Roseobacter denitrificans OCh 114: one gene and its partner. The protein of the gene in region 2 interacts with the protein of the main gene of each other region in a pairwise test. Links are inferred from orthologs where the notes say so. Each region holds a gene or a part of one and is shown on either strand. Other genes may lie near its edges.

Region 1 (4,237 bases), 1.7 Mb from region 2 along the record:
GTGCTCTGCGTCACGTCGCGAAAGCCAAGGAAAGCATAGGTTCCGGTGAAGGTCACGGTGCTCTTGGTACCGCGCGTGCCGTCATTCGTACCAGTCTGGTTGCTTGCGAACCCCAGTGAGGTGAACACCAGACCGTCGTTGGATCCAAGGATTTCCACGGCTTCCTTGTGGCTGGACGATGCGCGATTATTGGTGATCTCGATCACCATTGTAGGGCCTGTGTAGACCGGGTTGAACTCAATCACCAGCGCTCCGCCGAGGCCCAGCGAATAGAAGTCGTTATCGCCGTTGATGGGCGTGCCATCGTCCGAAACCTCGATGTTGCCGAGGTTCGAGCGGGACGCGTCACCGCAGATCGCCGTCAGACCGGACAAATCGCCGGCCGTGATGGCTGAATTGGTGTTGCCATACAACGCGCTCGTGCCGCCACAAGAGGATTGGACGCCAACAACGGCTGCGAATGCAGACCCGGCGGTCAAAATGGTTGCGGTTGCGGCGCTCAGCGCCAGAAGTTTCAGTTTCATACTATTTCCTCGTACTCGTGAAAGACAGAAAAACAAAAGCGCCTGACTGTCAAAGCCTGCCGATGCGTAAAACTATATTTACCATTTGGAAAGCACTTTCGCGGTGTTAACCACGTTTTCCGGGTGTTTTCCCGTGGCAGTTGCGATCATCCCGTTAACGTTCTGTTCACGGGTGTAAATTCCGCGTCTTTACGGTCTTGCGCGATTCCCTTGGTGACATCGGCAACGGCAAACACGCACCGGGCACTTTGAACGCAACCGATCCAAGCGCATTACGGCTTGTTCCTCATTCGTTCTCTTTTTTTGATTGGCGAAGCGGCGTCAAACGCCTATGTCGTTTAGTAGGAAATGGGGGCTCATGATGGCTGAATTGAAAAACATCGAAGTGCGCGGGGCGCGTGAGCATAATCTCAAGAACATCGACGTGGATATTCCGCGCGACCAACTGGTTGTTATCACGGGTCTTTCAGGGTCAGGAAAATCGTCGCTCGCCTTTGATACGGTCTATGCCGAAGGGCAGCGCCGCTATGTCGAATCGCTGTCCGCCTACGCGCGCCAATTCCTCGATATGATGCAGAAACCGGATGTGGATCACATCTCCGGCCTCAGCCCTGCGATTTCCATCGAACAGAAGACCACGTCGAAGAACCCGCGCTCGACCGTGGGCACCGTCACCGAAATCTATGACTATATGCGCCTGCTGTTCGCGCGCGTCGGCACGCCCTACAGCCCCGCGACGGGTAAACCGATTGAAGCGCAGCAGGTGCAGGACATGGTGGACCGTGTGATGACCATGGAGGAGGGGACGCGCGCCTATCTGCTGGCCCCGATCATCCGGGACCGCAAGGGCGAATACCGCAAAGAGTTTCTGGAACTGCGCAAGCAGGGATTTCAGCGGGTCAAGGTGGATGGCGCGTTTTACGAATTGGACGAACCGCCAACGCTGGACAAGAAATTCCGCCATGACATTGATGTGGTGGTGGATCGGATCGTGGTGCGCGAGGGTTTGGAAACGCGGCTTGCCGACAGCCTGCGCACCGCACTTGACCTTGCCGATGGTATCGCAATCCTTGAAACGGCCCCCGCCGAAGGCGAGCCGGAACGCACGACGTTTTCGGAGAAATTTGCCTGTCCGGTCAGCGGCTTCACCATTCCCGAAATCGAGCCGCGGCTGTTTTCGTTCAACGCGCCTTTCGGGGCCTGTCCGGACTGTGACGGGTTGGGGGTCGAGCTGTTTTTTGACGAGCGGCTCGTGGTGCCCGATCAGAACCTCAAGATTGCCGATGGGGCCCTCGCGCCCTGGCGCAAGGGCAAGTCGCCCTACTTCTTGCAAACCATCGAGGCGATTGCGAAACACTATCAGTTCAAACAGTCGACCAAGTGGAAGGATCTGCCGAACAAGGTGCAGCAGGTATTCCTCTATGGCTCGGGCGAGGAGGAGATCCAGTTCCGCTACGACGAAGGGGGCCGGGTCTATCAGGTCACGCGCGTGTTTGAAGGCGTCATTCCGAATATGGAACGGCGCTACCGCGAGACAGACAGCAACTGGATTCGCGAAGAGTTCGAGCGCTATCAGAACAACCGGCCTTGCGGGGCCTGCGGTGGTTTCCGTCTGCGCCCCGAAGCCCTGGCTGTCAAGATCGCCGGGTTGCACGCTGGTGAAGTGGTCCAGATGTCGATCCGGGATGCTTTTGAGTGGTGCGAGACTGTGCCGGACCATCTGACGGCGCAGAAGAACGAAATCGCGCGCGCGATCCTGAAGGAAATCCGCGAACGTCTGGGATTTCTGAACAATGTGGGGCTTGAGTATCTGACGCTGAGCCGCAATGCGGGCACGCTGTCGGGCGGCGAAAGCCAGCGCATCCGTCTGGCCAGCCAGATAGGCTCCGGCCTGACCGGTGTTCTTTACGTTCTGGATGAGCCGTCAATTGGCCTGCATCAGCGCGACAATGATCGCCTGCTGTTGACCCTCAAGAATCTGCGGGATCAAGGCAATACCGTCATCGTGGTGGAGCATGACGAGGAAGCGATCCGCGAGGCGGATTACGTCTTTGACCTTGGTCCGGGGGCGGGCGTGCATGGTGGAACGGTTGTCAGCCACGGCACACCGGCGCGCGTTGCGGCGGATGAAAATTCGATCACCGGGCAGTACCTGATGGGGACGCGTGAAATCGCCGTTCCGACGACGCGGCGCAAGGGCAACAAGAAAAAGCTGCAGGTGGTCAAAGCGACGGGCAACAACCTGAAAAATGTCACGGTGGATTATCCGCTGGGCAAATTCGTCTGTGTGACGGGCGTGTCGGGCGGCGGGAAATCGACGCTGACGATTGAGACGCTGTTCAAAACGGCCTCCATGCGGCTGAACGGGGCGCGCCAGACGCCAGCGCCTTGCGAGACGATCAAGGGGCTGGAACATCTGGACAAGGTCATCGACATTGATCAACGCCCCATTGGGCGCACGCCGCGTTCGAATCCGGCGACCTATACCGGTGCCTTCACACCGATCCGCGACTGGTTTGCCGGGCTGCCCGAGGCAAAAACCCGGGGCTACAAACCCGGACGGTTCAGTTTCAACGTCAAGGGCGGGCGCTGCGAGGCCTGTCAGGGCGACGGCGTGATCAAGATCGAGATGCATTTCCTGCCCGACGTCTATGTGGAGTGCGAAACCTGCAAGGGCAAACGCTACAACCGCGAAACACTTGAGGTCACGTTCAAGGGCAAGAGCATTGCGGATGTTCTTGATATGACGGTGGAAGACGCGCAGGAATTCTTCAAGGCGGTGCCGTCCATCCGCGAGAAGATGGATGCGTTGATGCGCGTGGGCCTAGGCTATATCAAGGTTGGCCAACAGGCGACGACCCTGTCGGGGGGCGAGGCGCAACGCGTCAAGCTTTCCAAGGAACTCAGCAAGCGCTCAACCGGGCGCACGCTTTACATTCTGGATGAACCCACCACCGGATTGCATTTCGAAGATGTGCGCAAGCTGTTGGATGTATTGCATGAATTGGTCGATCAGGGCAATTCGGTGATCGTGATCGAGCATAATCTCGACGTGGTCAAAACCGCCGACCACATCATCGACATCGGACCGGAAGGTGGCGACGGGGGGGGCGAGGTCGTGGCGACCGGCACGCCTGAACAGGTCGCCGAGGCGCCGGGCAGTTACACCGGGAAATACCTCAAACCGATGCTGGCACAGAAGAAAGTGGCCGCCGAATAAGTGTTTGAACAGGGCGGTGGCGCTGCGCGCTCACAGCCCTGCGCTGGTTTCAAATGTACCGGTTGGATCGTTGTGGCAAATGCGACCGGATCATCCGTGAGGTCCTGCGGCTTTCACAGAACGGCGCGCCACAGGCCTGTGGCGGTCGCCATCGGACCGCCAAAGATAAGAACGGTTACGGGAGGACCGGCCCTGATGTCGTCAGTCCAATGCGACGCCGATCAAGACAAGCACGGCGAAACCGCCAAGCGCAAAAACCCATGCAGGCGCGGTCAGTGTCACGTCAGATCTGAGGCGCTGCGCGAGGGTTCTGACATTCACTTCGGTTGTTTCTTGCTGTTCCATGATTGCTCCCATTGTTTATTTTCGTGCCTTTGACATGGGGACCACCACGGCCATTGCAAGATGTGCAACATCGGTTTTCGCCTTAATGGCTTGTTTCTGCCTGTTGGGCCGTCGTTGCCCCTCGGGGTTCGAAGCCCGGCGAGGAACG
Region 2 (3,706 bases):
CACCGATGATGACGATGAGAGCCGTGAAAATGATAAAGCCGTAACCAAAAGCGAGTTGGGTCATGAAATGCCCTTTCCGAAAAGCAGGGGGAATGCCCTGTTTTTGAGTGTGGCATAGAAACGGCTGGATGGATGTGAACCAGTTTACATAGATGGCGAGACTTCTGTGAGCAATGCCCGACGCATAAAATCCGTGTGGTTTCCGTCGGTGTGTAGCACCAAAAACTAGACAATCTGCGCGCATTTATTTGAGTTAATTCGAAGGCGCGTTCTGTGAGTTTAGGTATTTTCAAGTTGACGGTTTAGGGAAATATGGATATATGAAAATATGAAAGGAAAATATGAAATGCAGAACATTGAAGTATATGCACGTGATTTTCAGCGACTGCAGGCCTTTGCGACGCCGCTAGTAGACAGTGCGGCCACCGCTTTTGCTAAGGTTTTGGATATTGCAGAAGCCGCAGAAGCCGCAAAGGACTCACGGAGTAGCCGGACTGAGGTTGAATTAGCAACGCGGATGGGTAAGCACTTTGGTCCACATGAGGTTCCTCCGTTGCGTCACACAAAAGTTTTGGAAGGTTCATTTGCAGGCCGCGAAATCGAAAAGCCGACTTGGGACGCTTTGGTTAAAGCATCTTTACATGCGCTTTGGAACGAACACGGCGAATTCAGGGCTGTCAAGAATTGTTCCGGTGCAAATATCGTAGAAGGCGTGAAGAGTGATGAGGGTTACAAATTTTTGCCAGAACTGAACTTATCCTACCAAGGCGTTTCGTCTGACGATGCGATTGAGATAGCAATTCGATCAGCACGTTCGTTGAAACAAAGTTTGCAGATCGACTTTGTTTGGAGGGACAAGAAAGGCGCATACCTTCCAGGAGAGCGTGCGAGGATCAAAATTTAACGCCCCCGCTTCCGCTTCACCCCGCCGCGCATGCCGCCGCGGCCCAGTGTGCTGCGGCCTGAGGCTTTGGCGCTGTCTTCCACGGCTTTTTCCACTGCATACTGACGCGCCATGGGGTCGTCGGCGATGGCGAGGTCGACGGCTTCGAGGCGTTTGACTTCGTCGCGCAACCTTGCGGCCTCTTCGAATTCGAGGTTCTCGGCGGCCTTGCGCATATCCGTGCGCAGCCCGTCCAGCACCGCCTGCAGGTTGCCGCCCGCCATCTGCTTGTCGATCTTGGCGGTGACGCGGGATTGGTCCGTGTCGCCTTTGTAAAGCCCGGCGAGGATATCCTCGACGTTCTTTTTCACCGTTGTCGGGGTGATGCCGTGTTTTTCGTTATAGGCGATCTGTTTGGCGCGGCGGCGGTTGGTTTCCTCGATCGCGCGTTCCATCGAGCCGGTAATGCGGTCGGCGTACATGATCACGCGCCCTTCGGCATTGCGCGCGGCGCGCCCCGTGGTCTGGATCAGTGAGGTTTCAGAGCGCAGGAAGCCTTCCTTATCCGCATCCAGAATCGCCACCAGCCCACATTCGGGGATGTCCAAACCTTCGCGCAGCAGGTTGATCCCGATCAGCACGTCAAAGGCACCCAGCCGCAGATCGCGCAGGATTTCAATGCGTTCCAGCGTGTCGATATCGCTGTGCATGTAGCGCACGCGGATGCCCTGTTCGTGCATGTATTCGGTGAGGTCCTCGGCCATGCGTTTGGTGAGCGTCGTGACCAGTGTGCGGAAGCCATCGGCGGCCACCTTGCGTACTTCATCCAGCAGATCGTCCACCTGCATCTCGACCGGGCGGATTTCGATTTCCGGGTCGATCAGGCCGGTGGGGCGGATGATCTGTTCGGTAAACACACCGCCTGTCTGGTCCATTTCCCAGGCGGCGGGCGTGGCGGAAACAAAGACCGATTGCGGGCGCATGGCGTCCCATTCCTCGAACTTGAGGGGGCGGTTGTCCATGCAGGAAGGCAGGCGGAACCCGTGTTCGGCCAGCGTGAATTTGCGCCGGTAGTCGCCTTTGTACATGCCGCCGATCTGCGGCACGGAGACGTGGCTCTCATCGGCAAAGACGATGGCGTTGTCGGGGATGAATTCAAAGAGCGTGGGGGGCGGCTCCCCCGGTGCGCGACCGGTCAGATAGCGCGAATAGTTCTCGATCCCGTTGCACACGCCCGTGGCTTCCAGCATCTCAAGGTCGAAGTTCGTGCGCTGCTCCAGCCGCTGCGCTTCGAGCAGTTTGCCATCGCCCACGAGTTGATCGAGCCGGGTGCGCAGCTCTTTCTTGATGCTGATGATTGCCTGCTGCATCGTGGGTTTCGGCGTCACGTAGTGGCTGTTGGCATAAACGCGGATTTGCTCGAATGTGTTGGTTTTCTCACCGGTCAGCGGGTCGAATTCGGTGATAGATTCCAGTTCTTCGCCGAAAAAAGACAACTTCCAGGCGCGGTCTTCAAGGTGGGCGGGAAAGATTTCGAGGCTGTCGCCGCGCACCCGGAAAGACCCACGCTGAAAGGACTGATCGTTGCGGCGGTATTGCTGCGCCACCAGATCCGCCATCACCTGTCGCTGGTCATACATCCGCCCGGTCTTGAGGTCCTGCGTCATGGCGCCGTAGGTTTCCACCGATCCGATGCCATAGATGCAGGACACCGAGGCCACGATGATCACGTCGTCGCGTTCAAGCAGGGCGCGTGTCGCGGAGTGGCGCATGCGGTCGATCTGTTCGTTGATCTGGCTCTCTTTCTCGATGTAGGTATCCGAGCGCGCCACATAGGCTTCGGGCTGATAGTAGTCGTAGAAGCTGACGAAATACTCCACCGCGTTATCGGGAAAGAACCCTTTGAACTCGCCATAGAGCTGGGCAGCGAGGGTTTTGTTGGGGGCCAGAATGATCGCGGGGCGTTGCGTTTCCTCGATCACCTTGGCCATGGTAAAGGTCTTGCCCGTGCCGGTCGCCCCCAGAAGCACTTGGTCGCGTTCCCCGCTCAGCACACCGGCAGCGAGTTCCTTGATGGCGGTGGGCTGGTCACCTGCGGGTTCGAAGTCGGTCGCCAGCTTGAAGCGCTTGCCACCCTCCAGTTTCTCGCGGGCGCGCACGTCGGGTGCAGCGTTGGCCAGAACGGCCTCGGTGGTGTCGGAATGTGCGTAGGGCATGCGGTTCTCTCTTTCCCTGCCAAGATGCGCTTATCTGCGCCATGATCAAGGCCAGTGCCTGTGCTTGCTGACATGTTTTGGCAGGAAAGCAAACGGGACGGCGGGGGCGCGTCGGGGCCCCGTCGCGCAACGGCCCGTTGTCAGGCCGGGCGCGACCGTCGGATTTTCTGGGGCCCTTGCGCTACGCCTTTGAGTTAAATTAGCCGGGATGCGCGTATTTGGCGTCTTGCTCTTGAGGGGAAAATTGCCGATATACATGCATGATTTTTGAGGAGTGGCACGATGCGCGCGCGAATTTATCAACCTGCCCGAACCGCAATGTCATCCGGCTTGGCGAAAACGCATAAATGGATACTGGAGTTCGCGCCTCAGTCCTCGCGCGAGGTTGATCCGTTGATGGGGTGGACATCGTCTAGCGATATGCAGTCGCAGGTCAGGCTGCGCTTTGACTCCAAGGAAGCCGCGGTGGAATATGCGCGCGAGAATGGCATCGACGCCGATGTGCAGGAGCCAAAGAAGCGCCGCCCGAACATTCGTCCCGGTGGATACGGCGAGAATTTCGCAACGGGACGCCGTGGGGCGTGGACACATTAAAGCGTCATGCGGA

What was found. Proteins that work in one complex are often made in the same cells at the same time.
Region 1: the proteins of uvrB (region 2) and uvrA interact in binary tests that used the Escherichia coli proteins (3 or more experiments, as listed by UniProt). The link is inferred for Roseobacter denitrificans OCh 114 from one-to-one orthologs.

What each region holds. Positions count from the first base shown.
Region 1 is NC_008209.1:2,867,422-2,871,658, reverse strand. The notes cover bases 509-3,944. They hold uvrA (excinuclease ABC subunit UvrA), read left to right. Parts: upstream 509-885; coding sequence 886-3,744; downstream 3,745-3,944. Other genes in these bases: RD1_RS13770 (VPLPA-CTERM sorting domain-containing protein), read right to left, coding at 509-524. Also shown: more of RD1_RS13770, read right to left, coding at 1-508; RD1_RS21165 (hypothetical protein), read right to left, coding at 3,946-4,089. UniProt on the Escherichia coli protein: The UvrABC repair system catalyzes the recognition and processing of DNA lesions. UvrA is an ATPase and a DNA-binding protein. A damage recognition complex composed of 2 UvrA and 2 UvrB subunits scans DNA for abnormalities.
Region 2 is NC_008209.1:1,213,922-1,217,627, forward strand. What follows is about bases 501-3,405. They hold uvrB (excinuclease ABC subunit UvrB), read right to left. Parts: upstream 3,100-3,405; coding sequence 901-3,099; downstream 501-900. Other genes in these bases: RD1_RS05780 (T4SS efffector SepA family protein), read left to right, coding at 501-904; RD1_RS05790 (ETC complex I subunit), read left to right, coding at 3,382-3,405. Also shown: RD1_RS05775 (EamA family transporter), read right to left, coding at 1-64; more of RD1_RS05780, read left to right, coding at 347-500; more of RD1_RS05790, read left to right, coding at 3,406-3,693. UniProt on the Escherichia coli protein: The UvrABC repair system catalyzes the recognition and processing of DNA lesions. A damage recognition complex composed of 2 UvrA and 2 UvrB subunits scans DNA for abnormalities.